4 regions of the Aeromicrobium choanae genome follow, and region 3 is predicted to be linked to each of the others. Evidence: riboswitches for the same ligand, from Rfam matches in the RefSeq annotation. Region 3 holds a riboswitch; each other region holds the start of a gene.
What was found. A riboswitch is a leader RNA that binds a small molecule or an ion and turns the genes downstream of it on or off. The one in region 3 is predicted to bind cobalamin.

Region 1 (4,628 bases), 700 kb from region 3:
GCGCGTCCCGCAGCGGCCCGGCCTGGTCCGCCACGCCTCGGGCAACACGGTGGAGGTCGATCGGGCCCGCGAGGCACTCGACCTCGCCCTGGCCGGCGAGCGCGTCGCGGTGGTGTCCGGGGGCGACGCCGGGATCTTCGGGATGGCCTCGGCCGTCTTCGAGGCGGCCGAGGACCCGCGCTACGCCGACGTCGCCGTGCGCGTCGTGCCCGGCATCTCGGCCGTGCAGGCCGTCGCCGCCCGGGCCGGCGCGCCCATCGGCGCCGACTTCGCCGTGATGAGCCTGTCGGACCGCCTCAAGCCCTGGGACGTCGTGGTGCGCCGCCTGCGCGCGATCGCCGAGGCCGACCTCGTCCTGGCGCTGTACAACCCGCGCTCCCGGTCGCGCACCGAGCAGGTGGCGCAGGCGAAGGCCGTCCTGCTCGATCACAAGTCACCCGACACCGTCGTGGTGGTGGGCCGCGACGTGGGCCGGGCAGAAGAGAGCCTCACGGTCACGACACTCGGCGACCTCGACCCCGAGGCCGTCGACATGAAGTGCCTGCTGCTGATCGGCGCCTCGTCGACCCGGGTGACGCCTTCGGGACGCGTCTGGAGCCCCCGCTACGTCGAGTGATCAGCCGCGCGCGCGACGCTCGCGGCTGGCCGCGTAGAGGAACGACTCGCCGCCGCGGACGTCCGGCGCCAGCGCCGGTCCGACGAGGATGACGGCCGCCTGTCGCAGGCCCGCGTCCTCCACCTGGTCGGCGATGTCGGCCAGCGTGCCGCGCAGCACGAGCTGGTCGGGCTGGGTCGCCTTCGACACCACCACGACGGGGCAGTCCTGGCCGTAGTGCTCGGCCAGCTCGGCGGCCAGCTCACGCGTGCGGGTGATCCCCAGGTGCAGGGCCATCGTGGCACCCGTCGCGGCGAAGGCGGCGAGCCGCTCCCCCTCGGGCATCGCGGTCGAGCGCGCCTGGGTGCGCGTGAGAACGACCGACTGCGCGACCTCGGGAACGGTCAGCTCGGCACCCACGATCGCGGCCGCAGCGGCGTAGGCGGGCACACCCGGCGTCACGTCCCACGGCACCTGCGCGGCGTCGAGCCGACGTGCCTGCTCGTGCACCGCGGAGTAGAGCGACGGGTCGCCCGAGCACAGCCGGACGACCTCGAGCCCCTCGGCGTGCGCGCCCACGAGGTGCGCCGTGATCTCGTCGAGGTCGAGGTGCTGCGTGTCGACCAGCCGGGCGCCCTCACGGCAGTGCCCCAGCACCTCGGCGTCCAGGTAGGTGCCCGCGTAGAGGCACACGTCGGCGACCTCCAGCAGGCGCACCGCGCGCAGGGTGAGCAGGTCGGCGGCGCCGGGGCCGGCCCCGACGAAGTGGACGGTCATGAGTCTCCCTTGGTGGCGGACCACTGGCTGACGGCGCGCGCGGGCGTCCAGCCGGTGAAGGAGCCGAGCGGCTCGGCGCGCTCGACGTGGAGGCGGACGAGCTCGCCGCCGTGGCGACGGTACCGCTCGAGCAGCACGGCCTCGGTCTCGGCCGTGACGCCGTGGACGACGAGACGTCCCCCCGGCTTGAGCGCTTCCCAGCACGCGTCGAGGACACCGTCGACGCTCGCACCTCCGCCGACGAAGACCGCGTCCGGCCGGTCGAGGCCGTCGAGCGCCTGCGGCGCCGAGCCCTCCACGACCCGCAGGCCGGGGACACCCAGAGCTTCCGCATTGCGGCGGACGAGGGCGAGGCGGTCGGGTCGCGGCTCGACGGCGATCGCGCGGGCGCTGGGCCAGGCCCGCATCCACTCGACCCCGATCGAGCCGCTGCCCGCGCCCACGTCCCACAGCAGCTGGCCGGGCGCCGGCGCCAGCCGGGCAAGGGCACTGGCGCGCAGGTCGCGCTTGGTGATCTGGCCGGCGTGCTCGAACGCGTCATCGGGCAGGACTCCCCCGGCCGCCCAGCCCGGCCCGGTGCCGCGGACCTCCACGGCCAGCACGTTGAGGCGGGGCACGCCTGCGACGTCCCACTCCCGTGCGGTCGACGCGGTCCGCGTCTCGTCGGCCCCGCCGAGATGACCCAGGACGACGAGGTCGGAGTCGCCCCAGCCGAGGACGGTGAGCAGTGTCGCCACGGCCGCCGGGGTGGTCTCGTCGCTGGAGAGCACGAGCAGGCGCCGCGCGGCGGAGAGCGCCGGCACGACGAGGCGGACGTCGCGGCCCACCACGCTGACGACCGTGACCGTCTCGGCCGGCCAGCCCAGCCGCGCCCGCGCCAGCGTGACGGACGACACCGCCGGGACGACGGTGACCCGGTCCGGACCGAGCAGCTCCAGCAGCGTGGTGCCGATGCCGGAGACGAGGGGATCACCCGAGGCGAGGACCACGACGGGCTCACGTGCCTCGTCCAGGAGAGGCGGCAGTCCCTCGCGCAGGGGCGACGGCCACGCGACCCGGTCCTGACCTGCAACCGCAGGCACCGCGTGGAGGTGGCGGTGCCCGCCCAGCAGGGTGGCGGCGGCCCTCACGAGCGACCGCGAGGACTCCGGCAGGCCCTCCCAGCCGTCGGCTCCGACTCCGACGACGGTCACGTGCGCATCCATGGTGGAGCACCCTAACCCGACCCGTCCGCGGGTCGGGCCCCCTGCCCGAGGGCTGCCGGCGGCGTCTAGGGTGTGGTCGAAGGTTCGAGGTGCCCCACGGCTCATGGCCACGGGGAGAATCTGGGAAGCCGGTGAGAATCCGGCACAGGGCCCGCTGCGGTGACTCAGGCACAGACCTGGGAAGTCCGAAGACCGGCCTCGATCCGACCCGCGACGCTGCCCGCGTCGCGGACCGTCATGGCAGATCGAGCGGGAGCCCTACATGCCAACGCAGTACCCCTTTTGTGCCGTCGTCGGCTCGGACGACATGACCCTCGCCCTCACCCTCGTCGCGATCGACCCGCTCATCGGCGGCGTCCTCGTGCGTGGCGAGAAGGGCACCGCCAAGACCACCACCGTCCGCGGACTCGCCGACGTGCTGCCGCCGGTCCGCGCCTACCGGGGTGACCGCTTCTCGGTCGACCCGGGGGACCCTTCCGCGGTCTCCCCCGACGGACCGTTCGAAGCCGGGACGCCCGTCGTCGAGCGCCCGGTGCGGCTCGTCGAGCTGCCGGTCGGCGCGAGCGACGACCGCGTCACGGGCTCGCTGAAGCTCGACTCGGCGCTGCGCGACGGCGTGGTCGAGTTCGAGCCGGGTCTGCTGGCCCGCGCCCACCGCGGCCTGCTCTACGTCGACGAGGTCAACCTGCTGCACGACCACCTCGTCGACCTGCTGCTGGACGCCGCCGCGACCGGCCGGGTGAGCGTCGAGCGCGACGGGGTCTCGGTCGAGCACGCGTCGCGGTTCGTGCTGATCGGGACGATGAACCCCGAGGAGGGCGAGCTGCGCCCGCAGCTGCTCGACCGGTTCGGCCTGACCGTCGAGGTGTCCGCACCGCGCGAGCCGGCCCTGCGCGTCGAGGTCGTGCGCCGGCGTCTGGCCTTCGACGCCGATCCCGCGAGCTTCGCGGCCGCCTGGGCCGGCGAGCAGGACCTCCTGCGTGCCCGCCTGGGGTCCGCCCAGGAGCTGGTGCGCGACGTCGTCCTCGACGACGACGCGCTCACGACGATCGCCGAGATCTGCGCCGCCTTCGACGTCGACGGGCTGCGAGCCGACCTCGTCACGGCGCGCACGGCGGCGGCCCACGCGGCATGGCAGGGCCGCACCCACATCACGCGTGAGGACGTCCGCGTCGCGGCGCGCCTGGCGCTGCCGCACCGTCGCCGTCGGAACCCGTTCGACGAGCCCGGGCTCGACGAGGACCGGCTCGACGACCTGCTCGGCGACGACGAGCCCGACCCCGGACCCGACGACGACGGCCCGGGTGGTCCGGACGGCTCCGGCTCGGACTCCCCCCAGGACGGTCCCGAGGACCATCGCCCCGCCGACGCCCCCGGCCACTCCCCGGAGCAGGATGAGCAGCAGCCCCAGCCGCAGCCGGCCGGCGCCGGCTCGGTCGCCGCGGCCGGCGATCCGGCGCGCGCGCGACTGCTCGTGGTCCGCGGTACCGGCGAGGGCCAGTCCGGGCGGCGCTCCCGCGCCCGCACGCCGCAGGGCCGTGTCGTGGGAAAGCGGCCCGAGGCCACGTCCGGTCGCCTCCACCTGCCCGGCACCATCGCCGCGGCCGCCCCGCACCAGCAGAGCCGCGGAGGGCTCGTCGATGGCCGTGGCCTCGCGTTGACGCCGTCAGACCTGCGTCGCGCCGAGACCGTCGGCCAGGAGTCCAACCTCGTGCTGCTGTGCGTCGACGCCTCGGGGTCGATGGCCGCGCGGCGCCGCATGGAGCAGGTCAAGACGGCCGTGCTCTCCCTGCTGCTGGACGCCTACCGACGCCGCGACAAGGTCGCCCTCGTGACGTTCCGTCAGCACACCGCCGAGGTCGTGCTGCCACCCACCGGCTCGGTCGACGTGGCCTCGCGCCGCCTCGCCGAGCTGCCCGCCGGTGGTCGCACGCCCCTGGCGGAAGGGCTCGAGCGCTCGGCGGAGATCCTGCGCCGCGAGGCGCTGCGCGATCCCTCCCGGCGCCCGCTGCTGGTCGTGGTCACCGACGGGCGTGCCACCTCCGGCGCCG
Region 2 (4,628 bases), 1.3 Mb from region 3:
CGCGGACGGCACCTTCCGCCAGGTGCTCACGGCGCCCTGCCCCGAGGTCCCGGAGATCGACACCACCGCAGCCGCCCTCCACACCCTCGTCGACGCGCGTGAGGCCGGCCTCACGGTCGACGCCGCGGTCGTCGACCGCGCCGTGGCCGCGATCGCCGCCGCCCAGGGCGCCGACGGCTCGTTCGTCGGCAACGGCGTGCCCAACACGAACTCCACCGGCCTGGCCGCGGCGGCGCTGAGCCGTGCGGGCCGTGCCACGGAGGCGACGAAGGCCGCCACGTGGGTCGCACGCCACCAGGTCACCGAGGCCACTGGCGGGAAGCTGGCCGCGCAGGCCGGCGCGATCGCCTACGACCAGGCGGCCCTGACCGCCGGCGCCGAGGACGGCATCGACGAGTTCGCGATCGACCAGTGGGTCCGTGCCTCGGCGCAGGCTGCTCCGGCCCTGGCGGTGCTCTCGTCGCCGAAGGCGTCGGTCTCCGTGCCGAAGTTCGTCCGCTCGGGCAGCGCCCTCAAGGTGAGCGCCAGTGGCCTCGCCGCCGGCTGGAGCAGCACGGCGCGTGTCGCCGGCGGCTCCACGGCCCGGACGGTCGTGCCGGCCGCCGGCCGTGCCACGTTCACGGTGCGCGTCCCGAAGGGCACGGCCCGTCGGGCCGTCGTCGTCGGCGACTCCACCGGCCGCGCCGTCGCATCCACGTCGGTTCAGGTGCTCGCCGCGAAGAAGCTGCGGGTCTCCTCGAAGGCGAAGGTCCGCCGCGCGAAGGTGCAGAAGGTCGTCGTGCGGGGCCTCGTCGCCGGCGAGCCGGTGCGCGTCTACTACCGCGGGAAGCTCGTGAAGCGCGGCGTCGCGACGAAGACCGGGACGTACACGTACCGCCTGAAGGTGGGCAAGAGGATCGGCAAGGCCAAGGTGATCGTCCGCGGTGCGTACTCCGAGCGCAACGGCGTGAGGGTCTTCCGGGTCGTCAAGTGAGCCGACTGCTCCGGCGTGTCCTGGCGGCGGCCCTCCTCGGGGTCGCCGCCGGACCCGCGTCCCTCAGCGCACCGGCCCACGCCGCGGCGTGCGGCGGCGCGCAGGGTGTCACCGTCGTGGTCGGCTCCAGCGTCGGGTGCGACTCCGACGGTGGCGGGCGTGCCGCGAGCAACTTCACCGATGCCGGTCACCAGCTCAAGTTCGCGTCGCGCGCGCCCGGCTTCGTGTGCCGGGTCGACGGAGCGCCGGCCTCCGACCCCTGTGTCGAGGCATCGCCCGTCGACGCGTACTGGGGCCTGTTCTGGTCGGACGGGAAGTCCGGCGAGTGGACCTACTCGAGCCTAGGTGTCTCCGCGCTGAAGGTGCCGCAGGGCGGCTCCGTCGCGTTCGTGTTCCAGGGCTCGTCCTCGCGCACGTGGCCGTCGGTGAGGCCGCCGGTCGCGACCGCGCCCCAGCCCACCCGGGCCACGACGCGTCCCACCTCCGGCACGTCGAAGCCCGGCGCGAAGGACCAGCCGCGCGCCAAGGACTCGACCGCGCGCACCACCGCCACCGCCGCACCGAAGGGCGCCGTCCCCGGATCCTCCGTGACCCCCTCGGCGGGAACGTCGCCGACCACCTCGGTGCCGACCCCGTCCGCGACCCCGTCCACCGGTCCGACGCCGAGCGCCTCGGTTCCGACGACCTCGGGCGGGGACGAGACGGTAGCCGGTGCGCCGGCGGTCGAGCCCACGGCCGGTGAGGCCGGGTCCGACACGACGTCGCCCGCCGCCCTGGTCGCTGGGGTCGGTGTCGTGGTGCTGCTGGCCGCCGCCGGGGGCGTCACGTGGTACCGACGCCGGTCGGGCTGACGGCCGCGGGGGAGTAGACTCGCGGGCGTTGGACCAACGTCCGGCACAGGGGAAACCGGTGAGATTCCGGTGCTGTGCCGCAACCGTGAGCCCCGCCCCACCCGGCGGAGCGAGCCGGGAACCCGCGCCGGACAGCCACCACCACATGTGTTGTCGCGCAACGACGGGTGGGCGATCGCCCTCGTGGATCTCGCCCCCGTGCCGCGGGGAAGGGGAGCAGATGACCTCCGTCGTCGACTCCACCCCGGTGAGGAGCCCCGCCACCGGACGCCCCCGGCGCGAGCTGCACCCGGGCGCCTGGTGGCTGTGGGCGCTCGGCCTCGCGGCGGGCGCGTCGTTCACGCTCAATCCCTTCCTGCTGGTGATCATCGTCGCGATCGCGGCGCTCGTCGTGGCGGCGTGCCGCGGTGACGCCCCGTGGGCCCTGTCGTTCCGGTACTACCTGTACTTCGGGCTGCTCATCGTCGTGATGCGCGTCGTCTTCCGCGTCCTGCTCGGCGGGGGCTCCGCGCCGGGCGACCCCGTGCTGTTCGGCCTGCCGGAGATCCCGCTGCCCGAGGTGGCCCGGGGGATCCAGCTGCTCGGCGACGTCACGGTCAACGAGGTGCTGCTGGGCCTCTACGACGGCATGCTCCTGGCCACGCTGATCATCTGCATCGGTGCGGCCAACTCGCTGGCCAACCCCAAGAAGCTGCTCGCCGCCGCGCCCTCCGCGCTCTACGAGGTCGGCGCGGCCCTGGTCGTCGCCGTCTCGGTGTTCCCCCAGCTGGCCGAGAGCGTGCGCCGGGTCAACCGCGCGCGCAAGCTGCGCGGCGACGCGAGCCGCGGCACGGGCGCGATGCACCGCATCGTCATCCCCGTGCTGGAGGACGCGCTCGACCGCTCGATGACCCTCGCCGCCGGGATGGACGCGCGGGGCTACGGTCGTTCCGGCACGGTGGCGCCTCGCGACCGCTTCGCCACGGGCGTGCTCATGCTCGTGGGCCTGTTCGGCCTCAGCGTGGGCACCTACGGGTACCTCGACGGAACGGCGCCCCGCTTCCTCTCGTACCCGATGCTCGCCGTCGGCCTGGTCTTCGCCGTGCTGGCCCTGCGATCGGCGGGCCGCCGGGTGCACCGCACGCGCTACCGTCCCATCGCCTGGCAGGCGGCCGAGTACCTCACCGCGGCGTCCGGTCTGGCCGTGGCGATCGGCCTCAAGGCGCTGTCGACGCAGCAGATCCCCGTGATCTACCCCGACGTCCCCGGCTGGCCCCCGCTCAGCGTGCTGTCGCTCGCGGTGGTCGCCATCGGGATCCTGCCCGTGTTCGTCGCCCCGCAGGCGCCCGTCGCCCACGACCAGGTGGGAGGGGACGACGCATGATCTCGTTCGACGACGTGACGTTCTGGTACGACGACGCCTCCGCACCCACGCTGCGCGACGTCTCACTCGAGATCGAGGAGGGCGAGCTGGTGCTGGTGGCCGGCCGCACCGGCTCGGGCAAGTCCACGCTGCTGGGGATGCTCAACGGCCTCGTGCCCCACTTCACTGGCGGCACGCTCGGCGGCGACATCCGGATCGACGGCTCGTCCGTCCTCGGCAAGCCCCCGCGCGAGCTGGCGCACCTCGTGGGCTACGTCGCGCAGGACCCCGCCTCGGGCTTCGTGGCCGACGTCGTCGAGGAGGAGCTCGCCTACGGGATGGAGCATCTCGGCCTCGACCCCCAGACGATGCGTCGCCGCGTCGAGGAGACGCTCGACCTGCTCGGCATCGCCGACCTGCGCCGCCGCTCGGTGCGCTCGCTGTCGGGCGGCCAGCAGCAGCGCGTCGCGATCGGCTCGGTGCTGACGATGCACCCGCGCGTGCTCGTGCTCGATGAGCCCACCTCGGCGCTGGACCCCACCGCGGCCGAGGACGTCCTGGCCACGATCGCGCGCCTCGTCGACGACCTGGCGCTCACCGTCGTGGTGGCCGAGCACCGGATGGAGCGCGTCGTGCCCTTCGCCGACCGGCTCGCCGTGGTCGAGGACGGCCGGGTCCGGATCGGGGAGACGGCCGCCCTGCTCGTGGACGCGCCGGTCGCGCCGCCGCTCGTGCACCTCGGGCGCCTCGCCGACTGGGATCCGCTGCCGCTGTCCGTGCGCGAGGCGCGGCGCCGGGTGAGGCCGCTCGCCTCACGGCTCGGCCCGCCGCCCGTGCACGCGCCGTTCGAGCGTCCGCCGGCGCTGCGGGCGCGAGGGATCACCGTGCAGTACGGGCGGTTCGCCGCCGTGAAGGAGGTCGACCTGCAGGTCGGCCACGGCGAGGTCGTGGCCCTCATGGGTCGCAACGGCTCGGGGAAGAGCTCGCTGCTGTGGGCCGTGCAGGGCACGGGCGCTCGGGCCGCGGGCGCCGTCGACGTCGACGGCGTGGACCCGGGCGACGCGCGCCCGGCCGAGGCGCGGATGCTGGTCGGCCTGGTCCCGCAGACCTCCTCCGACCTGCTGTACCTCGAGACCGTCGACCGCGAGTGCGCCGCCGCCGACGACCAGTCGGTCGTCGACACGGGCACCTGTCGCGCGCTGCTCGACCGCCTGGCACCGGGCATTCCCGGGGACCGTCATCCGCGCGACCTGTCCGAGGGGCAGAAGCTGGCGCTCGTCCTGGCGATCGTCCTCACGGCCCACCCCGCGGTGGTCGCGCTGGACGAGCCGACCCGCGGCCTCGACTACCCGGGCAAGGCGGCCCTCGCGGCGATCCTGCGCGACCTCGCCGCCGAGGGCCGCGGCATCGTCGTGTCCAGCCACGACGTTGAGTTCGTCGCCACCGTGGCCGACACCGTCGT
Region 3 (4,628 bases):
TCGACGTCGGCCAGCGACGCCTGGAGGTCGGCGGCCGGCGTCTTCAGCAGCTGCGCGGTACCGCCCGAGACCTCCTGGACCCCGTCGAGGACGGGCTGGCTGTTCTGGTAGATCTCGATCAGCTTCTTGTACGTCTCGTTGTCCTTGTCCTCGGCGCGGACGGCGAAGACGTTGATGTACGGGACGGCGTTCGGGTCGGACGGGTCGTCCTGCGCGATGGCGTCGGAGAACTTCAGACCGGCCTTCTCGACGAAGTCGTTGTTGACGATCGCGGCGGCCACGTCGGGCAGCGAGGTGGGCGTCAGGTCGGCCTTGAGGGCCTTGACCTTCACCTTGGAGGCGTCCTTGTCGACGTCGGCGAGCGTGGAGAAGATCGAGCCGCCGTCCTTGAGCTTGATCAGACCGGCCGACTGCAGGATCAGCAGGCCACGGGCCTGGTTGCTGTCGTCGTCGGGCACGACGACGGTGTCGCCGGCCTTGATCTCCTCGACCGAGTCGACCTTCTGCGAGTACAGGCCCAGCGGGTAGATCGCGGTGGCGCCGACCGGGACGAGATCCTGGTCGTTGGCGACGTTGTAGTCCGCGAGGTAGACGATGTGCTGGAACTGGTTGATGTCGATCTCGCCCTCGGTCAGCGCCGGGTTGGGCTGGGCGTAGTCGGCGAAGTCGACGACCTCGAGGTCGATGCCCTCCTTCTCGGCCTCCTCGGTGAGCGTCTTCCAGTAGGGGTCGCTCGCGCCCACGGTGCCCAGCTTGACCTTGGTCAGGTCGCCGCCGGCGCTGTCGCCGCCCCGGGTGAGGGCGAAGGCGATCAGGGCCCCGATGACGGCGATCACGACGACCGCCAGCGCGATCGCGGGTCCGCGGCGCTTGGGGGCCTCGATGAGGGGGGAGTTCTGGTCGGACACGGTGGTTCCTTTCGATGGTGCGACGGCCCCGGTCCTTGTGGGGGGAGCCACGAAGACCGTAGGCAGGTCCCCCACACCCCTGCGACCACGTCTCACCCATCAAGAACGGACGTCCGCACGGTCGCCGAAGTGATAGCGCCTACTGTGGGTTCGTGTTCCGGATCCTGTTCTTCGAGCCGCGGATCGCGGGCAACACCGGCAACGCGATCCGGCTGGCCGCCGCCACCGGGAGCCACCTGCACCTCGTGGATCCGCTCTTCGACTTCGAGGACAGCAAGCTGCGCCGCGCCGGTCTGGACTACCACGACCTCGCCGTCGTCACGGTGCACGAGACGCTGGAGCAGGCCTACGAGGCCCTGCTGCCGGCCCGGGTGTTCGCGTTCACGACAGCCGCCACCACGGGGTACGCCGACGTCGCCTACGAGCCCGGCGACGTGCTGCTGTTCGGGCCCGAGCCGACCGGCCTGCCCGAGGACGTCCTCGCCGACGACCGCGTGACCGACCGGCTGCGGCTGCCGATGCTGCCGTCGCGCCGGTCGATGAACCTGGCCAACTGCGCCTCGATCGCGGTCTACGAGGCGTGGCGGCAGCACGGGTTCGCCGGCGGCGTGTGACGAAGGTCTCGGACCGGCACGCATCGGCCGCTGATACGGTGCGGTTGCCAGTCGCGCTCCTCGTGAGCCAGGGAACCCGGTGCGAACCCGGGACTGACGCGCAGCGGTAAGGGTGACGGGCGGGGCAACACGCCACTGGACTTCGTGTCCGGGAAGGTGCCTCGTCCGGATGATCCCGAGTCCGAAGACCTGCTGGCCGTGGGGTTCCACCCCGCGTCACATCCGCCATCAGGCTCCGCGACAAGAGCCAGGACAGAAACGAGGGGTCCATGTCCCCATTCCGTCGCACCACCCTGCCCACCCGCGTGCTGGCCACGCTCCTGCTGTCGTCGGTGGCCCTGGCCGCCTGCGCCGGAGCCCCCGAGAGCGACGCCTCGGCTGCTGCCGCGAGCGACCACTACCCCGTCACGGTCGAGAACTGTGGCGTCCAGATCACCTACGACGCGGCACCGTCGCGCGCCGTCAGCATCTTCCAGGGCGCCACCGAGGTGATGCTGTCGCTCGGGCTGCAGGACCACATGATCGGCACGACGGGCCTCGACGACGCCGTCGCCGACCGGTGGAAGGAGCCGTACGACGCGATCGACGTCCTCGGCGACGGCGCCCTGTCACGCGAGGAGCTGCTCAAGCACGAGTCCGACTTCGCCTACGCCTCCTACATCAGCGCGTTCGACGCCGACAAGGCCGGTGATCGCGATGAGCTCAAGGATCTCGGCGTCGCCAGCTACGTCTCGGAGTCCAGCTGCATCGAGCGCAAGGACCAGACACCCGCCTCCTTCGACAAGATCTGGAAGGAGGTCGGCGACATCGCGACGATCTTCGACGCCGAGAAGGCGGCGCGCAGCTACATCGCCGACGAGAAGAAGCGGATCGCCGACATCTCGGCCGAGCAGGCCGGCGAGGGCCTGACGGTCTTCTGGTACGACTCCGAGACCAAGTCCCCCTACACCGGTGCGGGCACCGGAGCGCCTCAGCTCATCATCGAGACGGTCGGGGCCACGAATGCGTTCGCCGACGTCAAGGGCACGTGGGACTACGTGCCGTGGGAGGACGTCGTCGACGCCGATCCCGACGTGATCGTGCTGGCCGATGCCGAGTGGTCCACCGCGAAGGAGAAGATCGACTTCCTCAGGAAGGACCCGGCGCTGAGTCGCCTCACGGCGGTGCGCTCGGGCGCCTTCGTCACGCTGCCCTTCTCCGAGACGACGCCCGGCGTGCGCGTGGTCGACGGCGCGCAGCACATGTCCGAGCAGCTCGAAGCGCTCGATCTTGACCGCTGAGGCCGTCGTCGCGGACGCCCCGGCCCTGCGCCGGGTCGGGGCGCCGACGTTCCTCGGCGTCGCGCTGGTCGCCCTGGTCGCGACGATGCTGACGGCGCTGGCCGTCGGGGCGATCCATGTCCCCCTCGGGGACGTCATCGCGGTGATCGGCCGGCGACTCGGGCTCATCGAGGGCTCGCAGGTGAGCCTGCGGGACGACCAGATCGTCTGGCAGCTGCGCCTGCCGCGCGTGCTCGGTGCCGCCGCGACCGGTGCGGGCCTGGCCATGAGCGGAGTGGTGCTGCAGTCGCTGACCCGCAACGCCCTGGCCGATCCCTACCTGCTGGGCGTCTCCTCCGGTGCGACCGTCGGGGCGGTCCTCGTGATCGTCCTCGGGTTCGCGGTCGCCGGCCTCGGAGGCACGGCGATGCTCACGGTCGCCGCCTTCGCCGGGGCCATCGCGGCCCTGCTGGCCGTGCTGGCGCTCGCCACCGACCCCACCGGAGGTCTGCCGCCGGCTCGGACGATCCTGGCCGGCGTCGCGGTGGCCCAGGTGTGTGCCGCCTTCACGGCGTTCGTCGTGATCGTGAGCGATCAGCCCAATGCCGCTCATCGCGTCCTGGCCTGGACCCTGGGCTCCTTCGGCGGCGTGCGGTGGAGCACCGCGGTCTTCCTCGTGATCGTGACGACCGTGGTCGCGGTCGCCCTGATGTTCATGGCGTCCGACCTCGACGCGTTCGCGTTCGGCGAGCACGCGGCGGACTCGCTGGGCGTCAACGTCGTCCTCGTCCGCTGGATCCTGCTGATCCTGACGTCACTGCTCGTCGCGGCGCTCGTCGCCAACGTCGGCGCCATCGGCTTCATCGGGCTGGTCGTGCCGCACATCGCCCGTCTCGCGATCGGCCCGCTGCACCTGCGCCTGCTGCCCGCCACGGCGGTGATCGGCGCCATCCTCGCGGTCGGCGCCGACCTGATCGCACGCACGATCGTCGAGGGCACCGAAGTACCGGTCGGAGCCGTCACGGCACTGGTCGGGGCTCCGGTCTTCGCGATCCTGCTGAGGAGGCAGCGATGAGGCTCCGAGGTCACGGACTCGCGTGGTCGGCCGGCGGACGTCGCATCGTCGACGGCGTCGACATCGAGTGTGCGCCCGGCACGTTCACCGGCCTGCTCGGTCCCAACGGCTCGGGCAAGACCTCCCTGCTCCGCCTGCTGACCGGCACCCAGGTCCCCGACGAGGGAACGGTGACCCTCGACGGTCGCGGCATGCACGAGCTGCGTCGTCGCGAGCGAGCCCGTCACCTGGCCGTGGTCGAGCAGCACGCCGACACCGGCCTGGACCTGACCGTCCGGCAGGTCGTGGAGCTGGGGCGCATCCCGCACCGCGGACGCTGGCCATCGGCGCGTCCCGGCACCGACGCCGCCCTGACCCGGGCGATGCGGGTCGGCGAGGTCGAGGCCTTGGCCGATCGACGGTGGTCGACGCTCTCGGGTGGAGAGCGTCAGCGTGTCCAGCTGGCGCGGGCGCTCGCCCAGGAGCCGTCCGTGCTCGTGCTGGACGAGCCGACGAATCATCTCGACCTGGGCCACCAGATCGGCTTCATGGAGCTCGTGCGTGGACTCGGCATCACCGCCGTCGCGGCGTTGCACGACCTCGATCTCGCGGCGGCATTCTGCGACCAGGTCGTCGTGATGGAGCGTGGTCGCGTCGTCGCCGGAGGTGATCCGCACACCGTCCTCACGCCTGCGCTGCTGGCATCGGTCTACGGGGTGCGGGCCGCGGTGGACCGGCACGCCGTGGCCGACCGCCTTCGCGTCACGTGGATCGGGACCCAGGCATGAACGAC
Region 4 (4,628 bases), 700 kb from region 3:
GTCGGTCAGCCGCTGCTCGACCAGCGCCAGGACGAGCGCCCGGTAGGTCTCGTCGGAGCCGCGGGCGCTGCAGCGCGGTCCCCGGCACAGCAGCAGGTGGTGGCGGTGCGGGGGCGGCGTCTCCCATGCGGGCGATGACAGCCGTGCCTCCCGGCCGCTGATGACGCGATCGCCGAAGCGGATCGTGGGCGGGTCGACCTGCTCCCGGTGCCAGTGACCGGCCACCCGGCCGACCCATGAGCGCGCGAACGTCGGGTCGTCGGTGGTGACCGGCTCGAGGAGCAGGTCGCGGACGCCTTCCGCGTGCAGCTCGTCGAGCACCCGGACGAGGGTCGGGTCGGCGCCCTGCAGGAAGGCGATCCGCGCACCGGCCTCGGCAGCTGCTCGGCGCAGGACGGTCTGGCGCGCGGCATCGGACAGCGCGGTCGCGACATGGACGAGGAGGGTCATGGCTGCCACACCACCGTGAGCGCGCCGGTGATGCGATGGCGCTCGACGAAGGCCTTCACGCCGTAGACGTCGGCGACGAGCTCTTCGGTGATCACCTGGACGGGGGTCCCGGCGGCCACGACCCGGCCTTCGGCGAGGACGACGATCTCGTCGCAGTACGCCGCCGCGAGGTTGAGGTCGTGCAGCGCCGCCACGGCCGTGACCGCCGCGTCGCGGACGAGCCGCAGCACCTCCAGCTGGTGCCGGACGTCGAGGTGGTTGGTCGGCTCGTCGAGCAGGAGGACCTCGGGGTCCTGGGCCAGTGCGCGAGCGATCTGCACACGCTGTCGCTCGCCGCCGGACAGCGTGGCGTAGGGCTGCTCGAGCCGGTCCAGGACGCCGGTCGCGGCGGCGGCGCGGCGGATGGCCTCGACGTCCCGCTCGCCCACGGGCTGCCAGGAACGGCGGTGCGGGATGCGGCCGAGCTCGATGACGTCACGGACCAGCGGGTCGGTGTCGGTGGCGGACTCCTGCTCGACCACGCCGACCCGCTGGGCGATCTCGCGGCGGCGCAGGGACGCGAGGTCGTCGTCGCCGAGGCGGACGACACCGGTCGTGGGCGCGCGCAGGCCCGCGAGGAGCCGGAGCAGGCTGGACTTCCCCGAGCCGTTCGGACCGAGCAGGCCGACCATCGAGCCGGGTGCCGCCGTGATGCTGACACCGTCGACGATCAGCCGGTCGCGCACCGACCACGAGACGGTGCGAGCGGTGAGGTTCATGCGCGGACACCCTTCCGCCGGAGCAGGATGAGCGCGAACGCGGGAACGCCGAGCAGGGCCGTGGCGACACCGACCGGCAGCTCCTGCGGCGCGATTACGGTGCGCGCCGCGGTGTCGACCCAGACGAGGAAGACGGCCCCGAGGATCGCGGCGAGCGGCAGCATGCGCCGGTGGTTCACGCCCACCATGGCGCGCGCCACGTGGGGCAGCACGAGCCCGACGAACCCGATCGCCCCCGACGTGCTGACGATGACCGCGGTGGTCAGGGCCGTCACGACCAGCAGCACCAGCCGCGCTCGGGCCACGTCGATGCCGAGCGTGGCCGCGCTGTCCTGCCCGAAGGCGAACGCGTCGAGCGTGGAGGCGAGCAGGAGGCACGCGATCACGGCCCCGACCACCGTCACCCCGACCACCACGACGTCGGTCCAGGAGGCGCTGCCCAGCGACCCGAGCAGCCAGAAGAGCACGCCGCGCGTCTGCTCCGCGTCGGCGGAGGTGAAGACGATGAACGACGTCAGCGCCGAGAACAGCTGCGTGGCCGCGACCCCGGCGAGGACGACGCGGTCGGTGGTCCCGCCGGCCGCAGCGGCGAGGACGAGCACGAGCAGGAACGCCCCGATGGCGCCGACGAACGCTCCGGCGGCCAACCCCACCGCGCCGGCGCCCACTCCCAGCACGACGATCGACACCGCACCGGTCGAGGCGCCGGAGGACACGCCCAGCACGAAGGGATCGGCCAGCGGGTTCCGCAGCAGGGACTGCAGGATCACGCCGCACACGGCGAGCCCGGCACCGCAGGCCGCCGCGAGCAGCGTGCGCGGCAGCCGCAGGTCCCAGACGATGCCCTCCTGGATCCGGCTCAGCCCGGACTCGCCCCCGGCCAGTCGCGACCAGGCCAGGGACACGACCGACCGCGGACCCACGTCGGAGGGGCCGATCGTGACCGCAACGCAGGCCGAGGCCACCAACAGGGCCAGCCCCGCGGAGGCCAGCAGCCAGGCGCGCCGGGTCGTCGTCACCGTGAGAGACCGAAGGCGGCCAGTGCGTCGGCGACCTGCTCCAGTCCTTCGACGGTGCGGATCGAGGGGTTGAGGGCAGCGCCGGTGAGGGCGACGTAGCGGCGGTTCCTCACGGCCGTCATCTCCCGGGTGACCGGGTTGGTCTCGAGGAACTCGATCTTCGCCTTCGCGGTCTCCGCGGTCTGGCTCTTGCGGGTCAGGTCGCCGATCACGAGGACGTCGGGGTCGCGGTCCGCGACCGTCTCCCAGCCGATCTGCGGCCACTCGGACTTCGTGTCGTCGAAGACGTTCTTCAGGCCCAGGGCCCGCGTGATGATGCCGGGGCCCCCGCAGCAGCCGGCCATGTAGGGCGCCTCGCTGTTGGCGAACCAGTAGAGGACACTCACCTCGTCCTCCGGCGCCTTCGCCGCGGCCGCGGCGACACGGTCCTGCAGGCCGGCGACGAGCTCGTCACCCTGCTCCTCGACGTCGAGGAGCGCGGCGAGCTCGGTGATCTCGCGGTAGATCGTGTCGATCTCCAGGATCCCCGTGCGCGCACCGTCGCCGTCGCCCTGGTTGTCCTTGCCCTCGCACTCGGCGGGCGACAGGTACGTCGGGACACCGAACTTGCCGAAGGCGTCCGCCGAGCCGACGCCGCCCTGGCCGAGCACGCTCGCGAACGAGGCGGTCACGAGGTCCGGCTCGGTCTCGAGGACCCGCTCCATCGAGGGCGCGCTGTCCGCCAGCCGCTCGACCTTCGCGTTGTCGCCCTCGAGTCCCTTCATCACGGGATCGGTCCAGGTGGAGGTGCCGGCCATGCGGTCGGCCAGCCCGAGGGACAGGAGGATCTCGGTCGATCCCTGGTTGAGCGACACGATGCGCTTCGGAGGGGCCGTGACGGCGGTGGTGCGACCGCAGTTCTCCACCTCACGGGGGTACCCCGCGGCGGTCTCGGCATCGGACGAGGCGTCGCTGCTCGAGCAGGCACTCAGCGCGAGCGCGGCGCCGGCGAGCAGGACGAGGGGACGACGGACGGGAGTACGCACAGGCGCGATCCTTCGAGGTCTGGGGCTCTTTCGCGAAGCCCGGTGGGACCAAACGGCGGTCGCCGTGAGGGCCAGCAGGTCTTCGGACTCGGGATCGACCGGACGGAGCGCCTTCCCAGACCTCTCGGTCCAGTGGCTTCGTGCCCCGCCCGTCACCCTCACCGCTGCGCGTCAGTCCCGGACTCTCACCGGGTTCCCTGGCTCATCGCTGAGTTTGACTGGCGCGACGAACGTAGCAGGCCGTCCGCCGGTCGGCCGCCACGAGGGTGCCTGACACCATGACCGGGTGACCGGACGGACTCGACGCGACCTGTGCCCCGGTCTGCTGCGCCCCTGGATCGCCGACGACGGCGCCCTGATCCGGGTCCGCATCCCGGGTGGTGCCGTGTCGGTCGACGCGCTCGGGGGCCTCCTCGGCGTCGCCCGGGCCCACGGCGACGGCACGGTCCACGTGACCAGTCGCGCCAACCTGCAGGTGCGGGCGATCCCCCACGACGAGGGCTGCCTGTCCGACGCGGTCGTGGACGCGGTGATGGCGACCGGCCTCATGCCCTCCACCTCCCACGAGCGGATCCGCAACGTCATGGCGTCGCCGCTCACCGGACGGTCCGGCGGCCGGGCGGACCTGCGACTCGTCGTCGCGGAGCTCGACCGCCGACTGTGCGCCGAGCCGGGTCTCGCGGCCCTGGCGGGCCGCTTCCTGTTCGTCCTCGACGACGGCCGCGGGGACCTCGTCGACCGGGACCTCGATCTCGGCCTCGTCGCCCTCGAAGCGGACACCGCGCAGGTCCGTGCCGGGGCCGGATCGTGGGGTCCCGTGGTCCCGCTGGCAGCCGCCGCCGAAGTCCTCACGGCGCTCGCCGCGCGGTTCGTCGAGCTCGCGGGAGCCCAGGCGGAGTCGCCGTGGCACGTCGACGAGCTGCCCGGCGGCGGGGCCACCGTCCTCGCCTCACCCTCGGAGCCCCGTCCCGGCACCCGGGTGAGCAGCCCTCCCCCGGACCTTGGCAGGATCGAGCAGGTCGACGGCCGCATCGCGTGGCACCTGCCGGTGCCCGACGGCCGCATCGACGCCCGCCTGTTCGACGAGGTCCGCGCGCACGGAGCGCACGGCCTCGTGGTGACGCCGTGGCGCACCCTGATCGTCCCCGACCTGGAGAACGCATGACTCTCGCCCCACCGTCGCGCCGCTACGACTACGTCACCGACGGCGCCGCGATCTACGTCGACTCGTTCGCCACGATCCGCGCCGAGGCCGACCTGTCGCGCATCCCCGCGGACGCCGAGAAGGTGGCGGTCCGGATGATCCACGCGTGCGGCCAGACCGACCTGACCCGGGACCTCGTGATCCATCCCAGTCTCGTGTCCGCGGCCCGCTC

Region 1: another riboswitch for cobalamin. It lies ahead of B5D60_RS16455 (VWA domain-containing protein); the one in region 3 lies ahead of B5D60_RS03170 (ABC transporter substrate-binding protein).
Region 2: another riboswitch for cobalamin. It lies ahead of B5D60_RS09410 (energy-coupling factor transporter transmembrane component T); the one in region 3 lies ahead of B5D60_RS03170 (ABC transporter substrate-binding protein).
Region 4: another riboswitch for cobalamin. It lies ahead of B5D60_RS16425 (ABC transporter substrate-binding protein); the one in region 3 lies ahead of B5D60_RS03170 (ABC transporter substrate-binding protein).

What each region holds. Positions count from the first base shown of each region.
Region 1 is NZ_LT796768.1:3,381,625-3,386,252, forward strand. Features, by position in the region: gene B5D60_RS16440 (precorrin-2 C(20)-methyltransferase) at 1-616, shown strand, start outside; gene cobM (precorrin-4 C(11)-methyltransferase) at 617-1,372, opposite strand; gene cbiE (precorrin-6y C5,15-methyltransferase (decarboxylating) subunit CbiE) at 1,369-2,565, opposite strand; cobalamin riboswitch at 2,648-2,792, shown strand; gene B5D60_RS16455 (VWA domain-containing protein) at 2,840-4,628, shown strand, end outside.
Region 2 is NZ_LT796768.1:1,962,522-1,967,149, forward strand. Features, by position in the region: gene B5D60_RS09400 (prenyltransferase/squalene oxidase repeat-containing protein) at 1-973, shown strand, start outside; gene B5D60_RS09405 (hypothetical protein) at 970-1,824, shown strand; cobalamin riboswitch at 1,833-1,968, shown strand; gene B5D60_RS09410 (energy-coupling factor transporter transmembrane component T) at 2,045-3,187, shown strand; gene B5D60_RS09415 (ABC transporter ATP-binding protein) at 3,184-4,628, shown strand, end outside.
Region 3 is NZ_LT796768.1:657,769-662,396, forward strand. Features, by position in the region: gene B5D60_RS03160 (MetQ/NlpA family ABC transporter substrate-binding protein) at 1-908, opposite strand, end outside; gene B5D60_RS03165 (tRNA (cytidine(34)-2'-O)-methyltransferase) at 1,061-1,522, shown strand; cobalamin riboswitch at 1,554-1,733, shown strand; gene B5D60_RS03170 (ABC transporter substrate-binding protein) at 1,792-2,802, shown strand; gene B5D60_RS03175 (FecCD family ABC transporter permease) at 2,888-3,856, shown strand; gene B5D60_RS03180 (ABC transporter ATP-binding protein) at 3,853-4,623, shown strand; gene B5D60_RS03185 ((2Fe-2S) ferredoxin domain-containing protein) at 4,620-4,628, shown strand, end outside.
Region 4 is NZ_LT796768.1:3,375,663-3,380,290, forward strand. Features, by position in the region: gene B5D60_RS16410 ((2Fe-2S) ferredoxin domain-containing protein) at 1-450, opposite strand, end outside; gene B5D60_RS16415 (ABC transporter ATP-binding protein) at 447-1,208, opposite strand; gene B5D60_RS16420 (FecCD family ABC transporter permease) at 1,205-2,227, opposite strand; gene B5D60_RS16425 (ABC transporter substrate-binding protein) at 2,224-3,252, opposite strand; cobalamin riboswitch at 3,309-3,490, opposite strand; gene B5D60_RS16430 (sulfite reductase subunit beta) at 3,539-4,417, shown strand; gene B5D60_RS16435 (precorrin-8X methylmutase) at 4,414-4,628, shown strand, end outside.